DNA from 4 places in the Mesorhizobium sp. USDA 3734 genome. Region 4 is predicted to be linked to each of the others. Evidence: riboswitches for the same ligand, from Rfam matches in the RefSeq annotation. Region 4 holds a riboswitch; each other region holds the start of a gene.
The links. Region 4 has a riboswitch for cobalamin ahead of ACZ89F_RS11345 (CbtB domain-containing protein). Riboswitches for the same ligand answer to the same signal wherever they lie in the genome.
Positions count from the first base shown of each region.

Region 1 (4,166 bases), 1.2 Mb from region 4:
GATCAGCGTCGAACCATAGGCGATCGACAGCAGAGCGAGAGCGGCGATAGCCGCCGCGCCCACCAGCATGGCCAGTGCGAATGCCGGATGGCGCAAGCTCAAAACGCTTCCGGATGCATCGCCCTGGCAATCTTGCCGATCGCCTCGATATTGGCGGGTCCAGGCGTCAGCTCGGCATAGCGCAGCGCGACGAAGCGCTCGTTCTTGACCGCGTCGGTTTCTTTCATCGCCGGATGCGCCTTCAGGAAATCGAGCAGCTTCTTGTAGCCGCCACCGTCCTGGTAATCGAGCAGGATGAGGAATTGCGGATTGCGCGACGCCACGGTTTCCCAGTCCGTGTTGCCCCAGCTGGTTTCCATGTCGGCCATGATGTTGTCGCCGCCGGCCGCTGATATCATAGCGCTGGGGATGGCGAACTTGCCTGCGGTAAACGGCTTGTCTTCGCCGGAATCATAGAGGAATACCCGCGTACCCTTGCGGTCGCCGACCTTGGCGGTAATGTCGGCGAGCTGCGTCTTCCAGCCCGAAACGAGCTTTTCAGCCTCGGCCTCCTTGCCGAAGATCTTGCCCAGCTTTTCGACGTCGCCGTAGAGCAGGTCCATCGAGGCGGCGGGGCGGCCCTTGTCGAGATGGACGCAGCTTTCCGTCAGCACCAGCGTCTTGATGCCATGCGGGGCAAGCGTATCGGGTGTCACCTCGCCGCCCGGCTTCATGCCGTAATACCAGCCGGCGAAAAAGAAATCGGGCTCGACGGCGACGAGGTTTTCGAGCGTCGGATATTTGGGCGCCAGTTCCGGGATCGAACCCTGCTCGGCCTTGAATTCGGGACCGACCTTGTACCACCCGGTGATGCCGGTCAGGCCGACGATCGACGGCTGCAGTTTCAGCGCGAAGGCCATCTCGGCCATGTTGAGATCGTGGATGACGGCACGCTTCGGCGGCGCGTCGAAGGTCAGCGGCTTGCCGCAGCTGTCGACGGTGACCGGGAAGGCCAGGGCTGTCGAGGCCAGCAGCGAGAAGACGAGCGAAAAAGCGAGGCGTTTCACGGGTGTTGCTCCTTTGTTGAATGGGTCGAATGGGGATTGGCTTCAATCAGAATTGTTACCGGCGCGGTTCGGAACCTCGAACACCGTCAGTTCGCGGTCCTCGGTCGGATGGCGCAGACGCAGAACATCGATGCCGAAAATCTCGCGGATCAGTTGTTGGGTCAGCGCTTCGCGCGGCGCGGCGAGCGCTTGCAGACGGGCATGGTTCATCACCGCCACCCTGGTGGCGAACGGCGCGACCAGTGCCAGATCGTGCAGCACCGCGATCACGGTCATGCTGAAGCCGGCTACGAGTTCGAGCAGTTCGCCGCGGGCGCGCGGGTCGAGATGATTGGTCGGCTCGTCGAGGAACAGGATCTTTGGCTGCTGGGCGATGGCGCGCGCCAGTTGGGCGCGCTGGCGCTCGCCACCCGACAGCGAGCCAATGGTGCGGCCGAGCAGCGGCAGCAGACCGGTCCGGCGCAGCGCATCGACGACAATGTCGCGCTCCTCGCTCCTGCGCCGCAGTCCGGCGTGCGGGACGCGGCCAAGCTCGACATAGTCGATCACCGCCAGCCGTGGATCGGGCTGATCGGTCTGCCCGACCACGGCGATATTCAGTGCCCGTTCGGCAGCGGAAATCCTGTCCAGCCGGCGTCCGGAGAGCTTCACCTCGCCGGAGCTTGGCCGTAGCATGCCCGACAGCATGCGCAGCAGCGTCGTCTTGCCGGCGCCGTTGGGACCAATGATGGCGAGGCGGTCGCCAGCGGCCACCGACAGGCTGACCGCCTGAACCAGGTCCCGCCCATTCGCCACGACGCAGAGGTCACGTGCTTCGAGAAGCGCTACGGTCATCGGCTGCTGCCCGCCAGATTGCCCGAACGGGGGATGCGGGCCAGTGTCTTGCCGGCCAGTCCCGCCGGACGCTGACCGGAACTGCACCAGCCATCGGCGAGCGACGCGTAGAGTTTGGCGAATCGCACGAGGTCGCCGACATCGGCTCGTGCGTCGATGGAGCCGAAGAGATAGGCGGCCTTGCCTTGCGCCTGGAAGGCGACCGTCAGCGGCCGCGCGCAGCCTGCCATGCAGGCCACGCCTTCGACCGCGAAGCCCTGCGCCACCGCCGGCTCGTGCCGGGCCGCAAGCCGGGAGCGCAAGTCAGCACAAAGGTCTTCCCCGGACCTGACCCCGGTCACAAGGTCACGGCAAAGCGTGCACACGATGATGCGATGGATGGAGCTGTCCAACTTTCCGTCACTTTCCAAAACTGGCGACGGAAGGAAGCTGGCGAGCCGGCCGACAAGACCGAGATTCGCGTTTCCTCCCGGCACACCCCGTCCGGTCAACTCAGTGATGGCAGGTCTCCTGGCTCGCGGGTCGTTGCGCCATCCAGCCTTCCCAGCCTTGCCGGCCAGTGGCATTCACGGATTTTGCTCGCCGCTTACAGTTGCGGGGGCAGCCACGGCCTCGATCCCTGGGGATCTCACCGTGTTCCCTTTTCACCCCTCGCCTTTCGACTCGGGGACCATCACCGCCTCAGCGTAGATTTCCCCCAATCGCTTCGCAACGGATTTCTCGGACGGAGTGATGGGCCCCTCATGTGTCAGGGAAACAGACATAGCGCGCTCTCATTATGTAATAACATAACGCTTTAGAAGACGCCGCCTGACGCTGTCAAGCGAAAGCCCTGCCGAGGCCGATCTATCAGCGACAAGGGTTTGTCGATCAGGCGACATTGCTGTCGGCGTTCGATCTTGCGCGCGTGGTCCGGCCTCAGAACTTGTGGCTGAGGCCCAGCTTTCCACCCCAGGCGCTGTAGCTGCTACTGCCGAGGCCGTCATAGAAGGCCGAGGCGTTGACCGACATGCCGTTGCCGGCCGCCAGCTCAAATCCGGTCTCGGCGCGCCCGCGCAGGCCAGTCTCGGCCAGTCCGGGTGCCGCCGTGGCGGCCGTCGCGGTGCTATCCTGCATGAAGGTCCAGATGCCCTGCAGGTCGACGAAAGGCGTCAGCAACAGGCCGCCTTCCAGCTGCAGCGTGGTCGAGATGTTGGGACCGAAGGCGAACTGGCCGGTGCGCACGTCGACCGAGGGCACGTCGATGCCGAGGCCATCGACATAGGCGTCTGTCTTTTCCTCGAACATCGTCACCCGTGCCTCCGGCTTGATCCTCCAACGCTCGATGTCGAAGCTGCCGATCAAGGCCGCGGTGGCCAGCCAGCGTTTCCCGTCGAAACGGTCCTCGAAGGTGCCGAGCGGCGAGATCTGGTTGAACGATTGGCCCCAGCCGACGCGCGTGTCGAGGTAGAAATGGTCGGAGAGCCGCACCGTCGCATAGGGACCGACGAGATAGCCGATGCCCGAGACTGCGGCACCGTCTTTTCCATCCTGGTCCACCCAGTCGACCTGCAGGCCAAGGCCGACCAGCACGCTCGGGGTCAGCAGATAGTCGGCGCCGCTATGGGCGATGCCGAAGCTGCCGTCACCGCCGGCCGAGTTGAAACGGCCGATCGTGCCTTCCGTCCAGACGTCGAAGCGCCTGGCCAGCGGATCGCTCGCCTGCGGGTCGGCAGCGGGTGTGGCGCCGGCGGCGTCGGTCGGTCCGAAAGCGTGCTGGAAGGTCACGCCGGCTGGCGGCAACTGACCCGAGGCCGCATATGCGCTGAGCGGCAGCTGCGCACCCGGCGCGGCCATCATCTGTCGGGCACCAGTTCGCCGATCACTGGCGTCAGCTTGCTGACTGCCATCGTCGCTGCCAGCGGCCTGTGCTCGCTGCATGCTGTAGGCGAAGGTCGTGCGATCGGCCGATATCTGCAGGCCGACAGGCAACTGGCTGCCGCCGATCGGCATGCCAAAGGCCGTCATGCCGCCATTGCCGGTATAGGCGCCGGTCAGCCGCTCGATGCGGCGGTCGATGTCGGGCTGGTTGTTGATGATCACATCGGCCCGGCCCTCGAGGAACGAGCCGATCAGCGCCACCGCCTTGTCGGCGGAATCGCTGGTCGAGATGGTGCAGCTTACCGCGCCGCCCGAAACCACCGTCAGCGTGCCGGTGTGGCTGCCGGCATTGATGGTGGAGCCCGAGTCGGAGCACTGGGCCGAGGCTATGCCGGTACCGTTCGGCACCGTGAAGCTGAAGTTGTA
Region 1 is NZ_JBWCCW010000001.1:3,586,692-3,590,857, forward strand. It holds gene ACZ89F_RS17575 (FecCD family ABC transporter permease) at 1-69, opposite strand, end outside; gene ACZ89F_RS17580 (ABC transporter substrate-binding protein) at 99-1,046, opposite strand; gene ACZ89F_RS17585 (ABC transporter ATP-binding protein) at 1,089-1,880, opposite strand; gene ACZ89F_RS17590 (DUF1636 family protein) at 1,877-2,356, opposite strand; cobalamin riboswitch at 2,364-2,570, opposite strand; gene ACZ89F_RS17595 (HYR domain-containing protein) at 2,799-4,166, opposite strand, start outside.
Region 1: linked by a shared signal. The riboswitch ahead of ACZ89F_RS17590 (DUF1636 family protein) and the one ahead of ACZ89F_RS11345 (CbtB domain-containing protein) in region 4 are both predicted to bind cobalamin.

Region 2 (4,166 bases), 1.7 Mb from region 4:
TCTTGTCCTGGAGCGCTTTCAATCGGGACGAATTCATCCTCAATCATGATCGTGTCCAAAAGTCGGTGGGACAGGACCGCGCCTCAGTCCGCGTCGAGCGGCTCCGTTCCAACCGGCTTGCCGTCACGCGACAGCCTGATCTTCTCGACCTTGTCCTCGGCGGCCTTCAGCAGTCGGTCGCAATGCGCCTTCAGTGCCTCGCCGCGCTCATAGATCCTGATCGACTGGTCGAGCGGCACATCGCCGCGCTCCAGATCATCGACGATCTTCTCCAGCGCGTCGAGTGCCTGTTCGAAGCTCATCGCCTTGACGTCTTCGTTGGTCTCACCAGCCATCATTCATCCTTTCATCAGCCGCCCGACATGGGCAGCGACCGAAAATGCCAAACCTTGCAGATCGTAGCCACCCTCGAGCAGGCTGACGAGCCGGTTGCCGCTGTGGCGCGCGGCGCGCTGCATCAACTGGCCGGTCGCCCAGTCGAAATCGTCCTCGGTCAGGTTGATCTCGGCCAGCGGATCGCGATGGTGTGCGTCGAACCCGGCCGAAATGATGATCAGGTCGGGCGCGAAATTGTCGAGCGCCGGCAGGACGCGCGACAGGAAGGCATCGCGAAAGACCTCGCTGCCGGTCTGCGGCGCCAGCGGCGCGTTGACGATGTTGCCGGCGCCGGTTTCGCCCTTCGCACCGGTGCCGGGATAAAGCGGCATCTGATGCGTCGAGCAATAGAGCACCGACGAATCGTCCCAGAAAATATCCTGCGTGCCGTTGCCGTGATGCACGTCCCAGTCGACGACGGCAACGCGCTCGACACCATGTTTCTTCTGCGCATACCGTGCCGCGATCGCCGCCGTGTTGAACAGGCAGAAACCCATGGCCGTGGTCTTTTCGGCATGGTGGCCGGGCGGCCGGGCGGCGACGAAGACATTGTCGGCGCGGCCCGAAAAGACGTCGTCGACGGCGGCGTTGGCGGCACCGATCGCGGTGATCGCCGCCTGCCAGCTCTTCGGACTGACTGACGTGTCGGCGTCGATGCGGGCGATCCCCTCGTCGGGAATGGCGGCGCGCACGCGGGCGACGAAATCGGCTGGATGCGCGTAAAGGATGGTGGCCTCGTCGCCTTCCGGCGCCTGGATACGATCGAGCCCGGCAAACGCCTCGTCGTCGAGCACGCGCTCGATGGCGCGCAAGCGGTCCGGCCGCTCGGGATGGCCGGGCGGCGTGAGGTGCTCGAGAAAGATCGGATGGGTGTAGAGACGGGTGGTCATCGTCCTAATCTAGTGACCCGGATCGACAAAGGCCATGCACGGGCGGCCGATGACTGGGGAAAATCACGCCTGCGTCCATTCGTGTCGCTGCGGGCATTGGCGTCTTCAGCGCTTCGGCGTAAGGTCCATGGTACTGCCTGGTGCCCGCCGCAAGCGGGAGAATCGGGAACACGGTTGAACTCCGTGGCGTGCCCAACGCTGTGAGGGGGACCGCGCCGGTAAATGCCACTGTCGATGACGGGAAGGCACCGGACGCGGGTTGATCCCGAGCCAGAAGACCGGCCTGGCAGGCATCGTCATCCGCATGGTCAGGCGGATGACATCGACAATCGCAAGGGAACAAGCGATGCCGGAACATATGACCGCTGCGATTGACGATGGATTTGACCAGAATGCGCGCGATGCGGTCTATCGCGCCATGTTCACACGTCGTGACGTGCGTAGTCATTTCCTGCCCACCGCGCTCGACGATGAGGTGCTGGCGCGGCTGCTGCTTGCCGCTCATCACGCGCCATCGGTCGGCTTCATGCAGCCGTGGAACTTCATCGTCATTCGCGAAGCCGAACGACGGGAAAAAGTGCGCGACCTGTTCCTGGCCGCGCGAGAACAGGAACTGCCGGAGATCGAGGAAGAGCGGCAGGCGCTGTACCGCAAGCTCAAGCTGGAAGGCATTTGCGAAAGCGCGCTCAACATCTGCATCACTTGCGACCGGCAGCGTTCGAAGGGCTCGCCGCTGGGGCGCTGGCACAATCCCGAGATGGACCTCTACAGCACGGTCTGCGCGGTGCAGAATTTCTGGCTGGCGGCGCGCGCCGAAGGGGTCGGTGTCGGCTGGGTCAGCATTATCGAGGCGCAGGCGCTGAAGAACCTGCTGTCGATTCCTGAGCATGTCACGCCGGTCGCCTATCTCTGCGTCGGCCGTGTTTCCGAGTTCGCGCCAAAACCGGATCTCGAAACGCATGGCTGGGGACGGCGGCTGCCGCTGCCGGAGCTGATCATGAGCGAGATCTTTTGCGGCCAGGGAGAGGTGCCGCTGAAGTCAACCGTGGCGCGTCTCAACGCCGTCGATGCCGCGCCGGATCAGCGTGTCGCGCCGGCGGTGCCCCAGCGCGAGCCGCCGAAGGAGGCCAGCGCCTTGTCCTTGAGCTCTCTGAACTTCGACGACGCCTCGGCCAGCCTGGCGTCCCAGGCGGGATCAGGCACCTGGCCCGCGATGGTCTTGAAGTAGACCTGCATCAGGCAAGCGATGGCGAAAGGCTCGATGAACGCCGCCTTGAAGGCCCAGGCGAAGACAATGGCGAGCACGAAGGCCCAGCCGGCGAGTTGGCCGGGCATCAGGAAGAGAATGGCGCCGGCCGGCGCCAGCATCAGCAGGAAGATGACGAAGGACACACCCCACATGATGACCGCCAGCCAGACGGCGTTCTTGACCATGACCTTGCCGTTCTGGGCATAGAGCACGACGCCTTGGCGCGCCGTCTCGAACGGCGAGGCCGAATTGATGCGGATGTTGTAGCCGAGGATGATCTCGTCGACATAGGTCAGCGACAGGCGGATCACCGTGTTGATGAAGGAGACCAGGCCGCTCAGGCCCGGAATCGGCAAGAAGGCCGCGATGCCGCCGAGCAGGCCGGTGATGGCGCGGATGGCGCCCTTGACCAGCTGGTCGACGACGAAAAGGATGTTGGCCTCTGCAAAACGCTGGGTCACGATGTCCTTGGCGTAGGCGATCTGGCCCTGGCCACCGGGAATGTCACGACCGTCGATCAGATGGACCATGACGGCGATGTGGCCGGCCTTGACGACATAGAGGATGTATTCGCGGATCCAGTAGACGGCGATCGAGACGATACCGAAGCCGACCACGCCGCCCCACAAGGCAAAGGACAGCGGCCCGTCGGGATCGGTGGAGATATGGCCAACGCCATAGCCGACGGAGGCGCCGGTACCGGTCGCCATGATGTAGGCCAGGGTGATGCCGAAATAGACGATCATGCGAAAGACAATGAACGGCCAGGTCCGCATCATGATGGACACCGACCTGCCGATATCGAAATCCCACATGCCCCGAATCTCCCCTCAGAGATGGTGGGAGAGGATGAACCCAACCCGGCGATTGTCAATTGCCGGCCATGGCGCCGGGCCACCGATGGGATTTCAGTCCGGCTGCGGACCCGGCCTTTTGAGCAGGCCTTCGAGCAGTTGCTTGAACGCCGTCACCACCTTCTTCGACGTCGCTTCGGGGTCGCTCGAATTGGCGATCCGTTGCGCCGCCTGACTGCTCGCACCGTTGATCAGCCGCGAGGCAGTCTCGGGGTCGAGGCTGGGGACGACAACCCCCTCCTCCTGCAGCGTCGTCAGATGGCCGGTCATTGACGCGATGCACGCATTGGCATTGGGCCATTGTGCCGGATCCCCCAGGACGGCCGGACCATCGCGGAACATGATGCGCTGGATTTCCGGCTCCAGCGCCATCTCGATATAGGTTGTGCATTCGTCGACGAAATGCTGCCAGCGGGTCGGTGCCCTCGCCGCCACTTCGTTCACGCGCGCCGCCATCTCGCCGTCGATTTCGGCGATGACTGCCTGCAGCAGGCCCTTCTTGTCGCCAAAATGATGATAGAGCGCGCCGCGCGTCAGCCCGGCCGAGGCGGTGAAATCATCCATCGAGGCTTCGGCATAGCCTGTTGTGCCGAAGGCATGGCGGGCTGCCGCAATCAGCTTGGCACGCGTCTCGGCGATCATTTCCCTGCGAGGTCTGCGCATGGCTTCTGGACCTATTCACATACGCTGCGTATGCCAATTGACATACGCAGCGTATGCTCTATTTAACAATCATACGCTTCGTATGTAATTGTCGAATCGTCCTTTGTCGAGGAACCACCCATGCAAAATCCCTAT
Region 2 is NZ_JBWCCW010000001.1:4,045,387-4,049,552, forward strand. It holds gene ACZ89F_RS19835 (exodeoxyribonuclease VII small subunit) at 84-335, opposite strand; gene ACZ89F_RS19840 (histone deacetylase family protein) at 339-1,265, opposite strand; cobalamin riboswitch at 1,387-1,566, shown strand; partial or broken gene bluB (5,6-dimethylbenzimidazole synthase) at 1,624-2,241, shown strand; gene ACZ89F_RS19850 (hypothetical protein) at 2,346-3,329, opposite strand; gene ACZ89F_RS19855 (TetR/AcrR family transcriptional regulator) at 3,423-4,031, opposite strand; gene ACZ89F_RS19860 (MFS transporter) at 4,152-4,166, shown strand, end outside.
Region 2: linked by a shared signal. The riboswitch ahead of bluB (5,6-dimethylbenzimidazole synthase) and the one ahead of ACZ89F_RS11345 (CbtB domain-containing protein) in region 4 are both predicted to bind cobalamin.

Region 3 (4,166 bases), 3.9 Mb from region 4:
CCAGGGCGGCGGGACAGACCCGCCGTCCGCGTGGAGTTGGCTGTTAGTGGCCGAAGAGGTTGCGGTCGCTGCCCTGAGCGGGCGTCTGGGCAACCGGTTCCGACGTCTTGGTGGAGGCCGTGTACGACTGGTCCACCGCGGCTGCGGGCTGGTTGGCGCCATTGGAGCCAAAGTTGTCACTGCCGGCGAAAGCGCTGCCCGAGATGGCCAGAACGGCGGCGGCAGCAATAAGGATCTTGTTCATTTTAGTCTCCTGAATTTTCTGGATTTCGCCAGGACGGCGGGCAGACCCACCGTCAACTGCGAATCCGCTGTTAGTTGTTGCCGAAGAGGTTGCGGTCGCTGCCCTGAACGACGGGCTGCTTCTCAGCCGGAGCCGACTTCTGCTGGACCGAAGCCGTATACGAGCTGTCAACCGAGGTGACGGCAGGCTGGTTGGCGCCATTGGAACCAAAGTTGTCGCTGCCGGCGAAAGCGCTACCCGAGATGGCCAGAACGGCGGCGGTAGCAAGAATAATCTTCTTCATCTTAAGTCTCCTGAATTTTTGGATTTCGCCAGGGCGGCGGGCGAACCCGCCGTCAACTGGTGATTCGGCTGTTAGTGGTTGCCGAAGAGGTTACGGTCGCTACCCTGAGCAGGCGTCTGAGCAGCCGGTTCCGACTTCTTGATCGAAGCGGTGTACGAGCTGTCGACAGCAGTGGCTGCCGGGGCGTTCGAACCATAGTGGTCGCTACCATTAGCGAAGGCGCTGCCGGAAATGGCCAGAAGGGCGGCGGCAGTGAGAATGATCTTTTTCATTTTATGTACTCCAGTATTTTTCCCGTCCGTCTAGCGGCGTGTCTTGGGAGGAAATCGCGTCGTTCGGACAGCCCCGATGTGGTAGGGCCGGTCTGCCTTTTCCAATCACGAAGTTGTTCCATGTGGACCATGAATCCGGCGCTTGAAATTGCGCCCCAGGCTCCCCACGGGATAATTTTTTCTTTATTTATCAGACAGTTATTACATCACGAATATTCACCGCTTAGGCGGTTTTCGAGCCGGCGTTCACACCGTCCTGCACGCACTGTCAACAGAAACGAACCGTTCGGTTCGATTTTAGAGCGAGCTAATAGTCACTTTTCGAAACTGTTAACCTTTTCTGACCCCGATCAGGGGGCGGCTTCGGGGAAGTTGCAGAAGGGAATGACTGCCGCGGAGATAGGGTTTCAGCTTCGCAATCGCCAACCGGAACGTTTCGCATGCGTGTCGCGCCGCATGGATACGATGTCGTTTTCATGCCGATGACGCGCCCGCGATCGTGGTTAGATCATGCCATCTCAGGTGCCGCTTCGTGACGACGAGGCGGAGAATTGGGAAGCCGGTCAGAATCCGGCGCTGCCCCCGCAACGGTGGTGGAGTTCAAGTCGCAACGGGAGACCACTGGGCAACTGCCTGGGAAGGTGTCGCGATGGTCCGCAAGGACAACTCCAGAGCCCGGAAACCAGCCCGAGATTTCTAGACTCGACTGATCGCGGTGGGCGGTCAAGAGGTGGATCGCGCGTGTCCGGCCCATTGCCGACCTGCGTCCAATCCTTCCTCCGTCACCACCAGTTCAGTCCTTAAAGCGAGGACAGGACATGGATATTCGCAACGACATGCTGAGGCTCTTGAACGGCCGCCGGCAAGGCTTTTCGCTAGAGCAGCCCTTCTACACCGATCCGGACTATTTCAAGCTCGACATGGAGCTGATCTGGTATCGCGACTGGCTGTTCATCGGCCATGATTGCGAACTGCCGAAGCCGGGCAGCTACATCACCGTGCAGATCGGCGACTATCCGGTCGTTCTTGTCCGTGACCAGCAAGGCAAGATCAACGCCTTCCACAATTCCTGCCGACATCGCGGCAGCCGCGTCTGCAACACGGAGAAGGGTACGGCGGCAAAGCTCGTCTGTCCCTATCATCAGTGGACCTATGAACTCGACGGCCGCCTGCTGTTTGCCCGTCAGATGGCCGACGGTTTCGACAAAAGCCAGTTCAGCCTGAAGCCGGTCGCCTGCGAGAGCGTCGGCGGCTACATCTTCATCTGCCTGGCCAAGGAGCCGGCTGACTTCGCGCCGATGCGGGCGATGATCGAACCCTATCTTTTGCCGCACCGTTTGCGCGAGGCAAAGATCGCCTTCGAGAGCACGATTATCGAGAAAGGCAATTGGAAGCTGGTCTGGGAGAACAACCGCGAGTGCTACCACTGCGTCGCCAACCACCCTGAGCTGTGCAAGACCTTCCCCGAGGCGCCGACGGTGACCGGCGTCAACGGCGCCGACAGCGACCCCGAGATGGTCGCGCACTGGGCCAAATGCGAGGCATCAGGCCTGCCGAGCAAATTCCGCATCGATCCGGCCGGACAGTATCGCGCCACCCGCGCGCCGCTGCTGCGCGACGCCGTCAGCTACACCATGACCGGCAAGCTGGCGGTGAAGAAGAACCTCTCCGACACTGTCTCCACCGAAGGGATCGGCACCTTGATGCACTATCATTATCCGACGACATGGAACCACATCCTCATCGATCACGCGGTGACGTTCAGGGTGCTGCCGATCAGCGCCACGGAAACGGCGGTGACGACCAAGTGGCTGGTGCACAAGGATGCGGTCGAGGGTGTCGATTACACCATCGAAGACCTCACCCATGTCTGGACCGAGACCAACGACCAGGACCGCCGCATCGTCGAGGAAAACGCCTTCGGCATCCTGTCGCCCGCTTATGAGCCCGGCCCCTATTCGGAGCTGCATGAGGGTGGCGTGATCCAGTTCGTCGAATGGTACGCGTCGTTCATCGGGCCGCGCCTTGCCGAGGGCGGCCGGCCGACGTTGCGCAGCGTCGCCTAGCATAAAACAAAGGGACAAGAGGATGAATGCGATGACGGATCTTGGCCTCTATCGCCATCTCGACCAGATGACGCCGTGGAACGACAGGCTGCAGGTGCTGGAAGTGATCGGCGTCAGCGACGAAGCGCCTGACGTCAAGACCTTCACCTTCCGCTCCGACAACCAGACCTGGTTTCGCTACAAGCCGGGCCAGTTCGTGACGCTTGAACTGCCGACATCAGACGGGCCGCTGATGCGCACCTATACGCTGTCGTCCTCGCCGTCGCGGCCGTTCTCGATCGCGGTGACGGTGAAGGCGCAAGCGGGCAGTGCAGGCACGCGCTGGATGTTCGACCATCTCACGCCGGGCTCGCACGTCAAGGCCTACGGGCCGACCGGCGATTTTTCGCTGCACAGCCACCCGGCGGCCAAGTATCTGTTCATTTCGGCAGGCTCCGGCGTGACGCCGATGATGTCGATGCTGCGCTGGCTGAATGACTGTGCGCCATGGACCGATGTCGGTTTCGTCAACTGCGCGCGCCGCCCGGAGGAGATCATTTTCCGCAAGGAACTCGAACTGCTCGGCAGCCGCATGCCCGGCCTGTCGCTCGGCTTCATGATCGAGGAACGGTCGAGCCGCGAGGGCTGGTTCGGCCATATGGGTCGCATCGATGCGATCCGGCTGCCGCTGCTGGCGCCCGATTTCCGTGAGCGCGAAATCTTCTGCTGCGGCCCCGATCCCTTCATGCGCGCCGTGCGCGGCATGCTGGACTCCGCCGGCTTCGACATGACGAAATACCATCAGGAGAGCTTTGCGGCGCCTGTCGTGGAAGAAATCCCGGCGCCGTTCACCGCGCCGACTGAAAACGGTGCCGCCATTGTCGTCGAAGCCGCGACGCCGATCCGTTTCGCGCTTTCGGATGTCGACGCCGAATGCGTCGCCGGCCAGACCGTGCTGCAGACGGCACGGGCCTCGGGCGTGCGGATTCCCGCCGCATGCGAGTTCGGCCTGTGCGGCACCTGCAAGGTTAGGAAGGTCGCGGGCGACGTCGAGATGAGCCACAATGGCGGCATCCTCGATCACGAAATCGACGACGGTTTTATCCTCGCCTGTTGCTCAAAACCGCTTTCGGCCCTCGAAATCGAGGCGTGATCCGCTTGGAGCCGCCGGTGCACGCTGGCTTGCCAAGAAAGAATCGAGTGTTTACAGGCCTTATAAGCTGAGCGACCGCGCCGACCGACGATTGCTCGCGCAGCTGCGGGGGCCAAAAGCAATGCGTCATACCGATGTCTACGCAATTTCGAGCAAGGACATTGTCTTT
Region 3 is NZ_JBWCCW010000001.1:6,288,601-6,292,766, forward strand. It holds gene ACZ89F_RS29985 (DUF680 domain-containing protein) at 44-244, opposite strand; gene ACZ89F_RS29990 (DUF680 domain-containing protein) at 315-527, opposite strand; gene ACZ89F_RS29995 (DUF680 domain-containing protein) at 599-799, opposite strand; cobalamin riboswitch at 1,303-1,504, shown strand; gene ACZ89F_RS30000 (aromatic ring-hydroxylating oxygenase subunit alpha) at 1,618-2,865, shown strand; gene ACZ89F_RS30005 (FAD-binding oxidoreductase) at 2,897-3,997, shown strand; gene ACZ89F_RS30010 (PqqD family peptide modification chaperone) at 4,089-4,166, shown strand, end outside.
Region 3: linked by a shared signal. The riboswitch ahead of ACZ89F_RS30000 (aromatic ring-hydroxylating oxygenase subunit alpha) and the one ahead of ACZ89F_RS11345 (CbtB domain-containing protein) in region 4 are both predicted to bind cobalamin.

Region 4 (4,166 bases):
GTGTGCCATTTACCCTTGATGAACTGGACGACGCCGACGCGCTTGCCGTAGCCGAGCATCCGCAGCGCCAGGCCGAAGGCGGCTGTCGTCTTGCCTTTGCCCGGGCCGGTGTTGACGATCAGCAGCCCCTTCTCGACCGTCTTGCTCGCCACCTCGGCATCCTGCACGGCCTTGCGCTTGGCCATCTTGGCGCGATGGCGTTCTTCGTCCCGGTCTTCGATGTCGGTCATGTCATTTCACCTTGAGCGGCAATCCCGCCACCATCAGCAGCACCGTGTCGGCGATGGCAGCGACCTGCTGGTTGAGCCGGCCGGCGGCATCGCGGAAACGGCGCGCCAGTGCATTGTCCGGTACGATACCCTGGCCGACTTCATTGGACACCACGAACCACGGTCCGCGTGGTCGCGACAGCACGTCCGCCAATCGCCGGCATTCCAGGTCGAGATCATGTTCGGCCAGCATATGATTGGTCAGCCACAGCGTCAGGCAGTCGACAAGCACCGGCTGGTCGTCCGGCAAGGCCGCGAGCGCGCCGGCGAGATCGAGCGGTGCGTCGATGGTCGTCCAGCCTTCGCCGCGCCGCGACCGGTGCAGCGAAATGCGTTCGCGCATCTCGTCATCATAGGCTTGCGCCGTGGCGACATAAGTCCATGGCGGCGGCAAACCCGTCGCCAGGGTTTCGGCGTGCGCGCTCTTGCCGGAGCGCGCACCACCGATGAGGAAGGTCAGGGCCCTGCCTTCAGGCAAAGCTGTCGCGCAGGCTGGTCGCCGTGCCGGTGAAGCGGCCACGCACCATGCCGACGACCGCGCCGAGCACCAGCCAGAACACCAGATTGGTCAGCGTCACCGCCACCACGAACTGGTGATGCAGGCCTTCAGGGATCGGCGTCTCGAAACTGTCGGGCTGCGGCGCGCCGACAATATGCGGCGCGACGATCAACGCCACGGCCAGGATCGCCAGCGGCAGCGACTTGCGGAACGCGATCAGGCCAAGGCCGATGGCGGTCGCCACCACGGTTGCCGTCCACCAGATCTGGCGCTGGGTCAGGTCGGCCGCCGGCATGGCCGGCAGTTCCGGCGGCAGGCCGAGGCCCGGCGCCAGCGTGAACACGGCAAAGCCGGCCAAGCCCCAGAACACGCCCTGACGCCAACCACCGATGCCACCGGCGAATTCGGAAACCGCGACCAGGATCAGCGCGAAACCGATGCCGGTGACGACATTGGAAACGACGTTGAAGGCAAAACGCTCGAAGCCGTCGGCCGGCGCCCAGCCCTCGTCCTCAGCGGGAGCCGCCGCTTCCGCCGGTGCCGGCGTGGCGGCGCTCATGGTGTTTGTCGCCGGTGCGGCCGAGCTCATCGCGTTGCCGCTGGTGGCGTCGGCAGGCGCCGCGGCATGGTCATGGCTGTGGCCGCCTTCGGCCTGTTCGTAGACTTCCGCCTTGAGAATGAGCGGCACGGTGGCATAGGCCTGCATGCAGGCGAGAACGACGCCAGCCACGAGCCCGGCGATCGCCGCGATGAACACGACGTTGCGAAACAGATTCATGATGTCAGATCCTCGTCAGTGGCAGGGAAACGCCATCGAATGGCGATTGTCATGGCCTGCATTGTGGACCGCATCGATATGCGAGAAGCCGACAAAGCCGATGACGAAGATGCCGAGCAGCGCCGCGAGCGCGAGCTGCATGAAGCGCGACTGCGAGGAGACGGCGGCGCCGAGGGAGACGGAAGCGGTAGTCATGTCTTGTCCTTTCGCCCTCCACCCGAGGGCATCGAAGTCAGTTTCCTGTCGCCGGCAGGTCTCCTGGCTCGCGGATCAGCGCCCTTCCCCACCTTCCCGAAGAAAAAATCTTCAGTGGCATATGGAGAGGACTACCGCACACAGTTGCGGGGGCAGCCACGGCATTGGGCGAAACTCGCCCGCACCGCATTCCCTCTTGGCTCCAAAATGGAACCGACGACATCAGCGACTATAGGCAGAATCCTCGCCTCCGGCAAACCAAATTCCGCCGACAACCATTGCGAATGCGTCGTACCAGCCGAGGCCCGCCGGTGCCGCAATTGACAATTTTCCTGGCCGGGTGTCGGCTGGCATCCTTGGAGGAAGCCAGCCATGCAGCCCACTGCCAGCGAGCGCGATCCCTACAATGGCCTGACCCGGGCCGAACCGACGCTGCCGTCTTCGGCCTATTGGGATGCAGGCAGCTATCAAGAAGATCTCGACGCCATCTGGTATCGAAGCTGGCTGCTCGTCTGCCGCGAGGCCGACCTTGCGCAACCACTGGCTTTCCGCAGATTCCGCATCGGCACGCAAGACATCCTCGTGCTGCGTGACGAGACCGGCGAACTGCGCGCCTTTCACAACACCTGCCGCCATCGCGGCTCGCAGCTCTGCCAGGAAAGCGAAGGTCGGCTGAAGGCGCGGCTGATCACCTGTCCCTACCACGCCTGGTCCTACTCGTTGCGTGGCGACCTCGTGCGTGTGCCGTCGAAATCGCTGCCTGAAGGCTTCGACAAGGCCGACCATCCGCTTTATCGGGTAGCACTCTCGGTGTGGCGCGGCTTCGTTTTCGTCAACCTGCAGGAGGACGCCGCCGGCTCGGCGCAAACATCCTTCGATCCCGCCTCCGGCGATCTCGGCAATTGGCCGCTGGAGACGCTGGTGAGCGGCCACGTGCTGCGCAAGGTGATGAACTGCAACTGGAAGATTTTTTGGGAAAACTTCAACGAGTGCCTGCATTGCCCAGGCGTCCACAAGGACCTGTCGCGGCTGGTGCCGATCTATGGCCGCGGCCTGATGGGCCGTCACGACGATCCCGAATGGGTTCGCCATGCCGACAATGACGCGCCGGAGTTTTCCGGCGGCCTGCGCGCCGGCGCCGAAACCTGGTCGCGCGACGGCCAGGCGCATGGGCCGGTCTTCTCGAGCTTGACACCGGCCGAGCGCACTGCGGGCCAGACATACGCCACCAGCCTGCCGTCGATGTTCGTCGTCGGCCATGTCGACTATGTCAGGACGGTGCGGCTGGTGCCGCTCGGCCCCGAGCAGACCGAGCTTGTCGCGGAGTGGCTGTTCGCGCCCGAAGCGCTCGCCACGACCGACATCGACAACATCGTCGCCTTCGGCACGCAGGTGCTGGAGGAGGACGCTGATATCTGCGAGGTCAATCAGAGAGGCCTGCGCTCGATGCGCCACCAAGCCGGCGTGCTGATGCCCGAGGAATACGACCTGCACCGCTTCCACAACTGGGTGTGCGAGCGCCACGCAGTACGCAAGGCAACCACCTAGTCGGCCTTCAGAATTCGCTCCGACGAGGCATATGGAGTGGTTTTCGAGAACCGGAGCGCAGCGGACTTTTGGGTCCGTGAGCACCGGAAGCGGAGAAAATCGCGACAGATGTCCGCCGGAGTAGAATTATCAAGGTCGACTAAAGCGATTTCGGCAGATAACGCCAGGTCACAAAGCCACAGACTGCCGCCAGCAGGCCGAGCGTGACGAACACCGAGCCGAGCCCGAAGAAGGCCAGCACCACGGAATAGACCAGCGGCGGCGTCAGTTCGGAAAAATCGAGATAGGTGCGATAGACCGCCGCCATCTGCGATCTTTCATAGGAGCGCACCGAGCGCATGAAGGCGGTCGAGCCGAGTGCGTCGAGTGCAATGGTGAAGAAGGCGCCGCCAAGCAGGAAGGCGCCGGTGAGCAGCGGCACGGTTTCGCCGACGAGGCCCGCCGCCAGCAGCATGGCCGATATGGCGAAATAGGCGAATGTCATGGTCCTGCGGCCGCCAAAGCGCTTTCCTGCCTTGCCCCAGAAAATGGCCATGAACAAAAGCGCGTTGCCGGCCGAAACCAGCAGGCCACCGGCCAGCTTGCCCTCGCCGGTGATCACCATGAACAGCGGCCCATAGACGAAGAACGTCGTCCAGAAACAAGAGCGGCCGAAGGCGATCAGCCAGGCCAGCCGCAGCCTGGGCTGGGCGATGAAGCGGCCTATATTGGCGAGCGGGTTGGCCGGTCGCGTCTTGCCCGGACGGATCGACGGGTTGTCGCCGAGCCGATAGGTCCAGAACAGCGCCAGCAGGGCAAACGCGAACACCGCCACCGCGCCATGCGCGGCATAGATGCCGAAGCGCGTGTAGAGGAAGATGCCGAGCGTCGGCCCACC
Region 4 is NZ_JBWCCW010000001.1:2,379,270-2,383,435, reverse strand. It holds gene cobO (cob(I)yrinic acid a,c-diamide adenosyltransferase) at 1-230, opposite strand, end outside; gene cobU (bifunctional adenosylcobinamide kinase/adenosylcobinamide-phosphate guanylyltransferase) at 232-747, opposite strand; gene ACZ89F_RS11350 (CbtA family protein) at 740-1,546, opposite strand; gene ACZ89F_RS11345 (CbtB domain-containing protein) at 1,562-1,741, opposite strand; cobalamin riboswitch at 1,778-1,974, opposite strand; gene ACZ89F_RS11340 (aromatic ring-hydroxylating oxygenase subunit alpha) at 2,114-3,289, shown strand; gene ACZ89F_RS11335 (MFS transporter) at 3,429-4,166, opposite strand, start outside.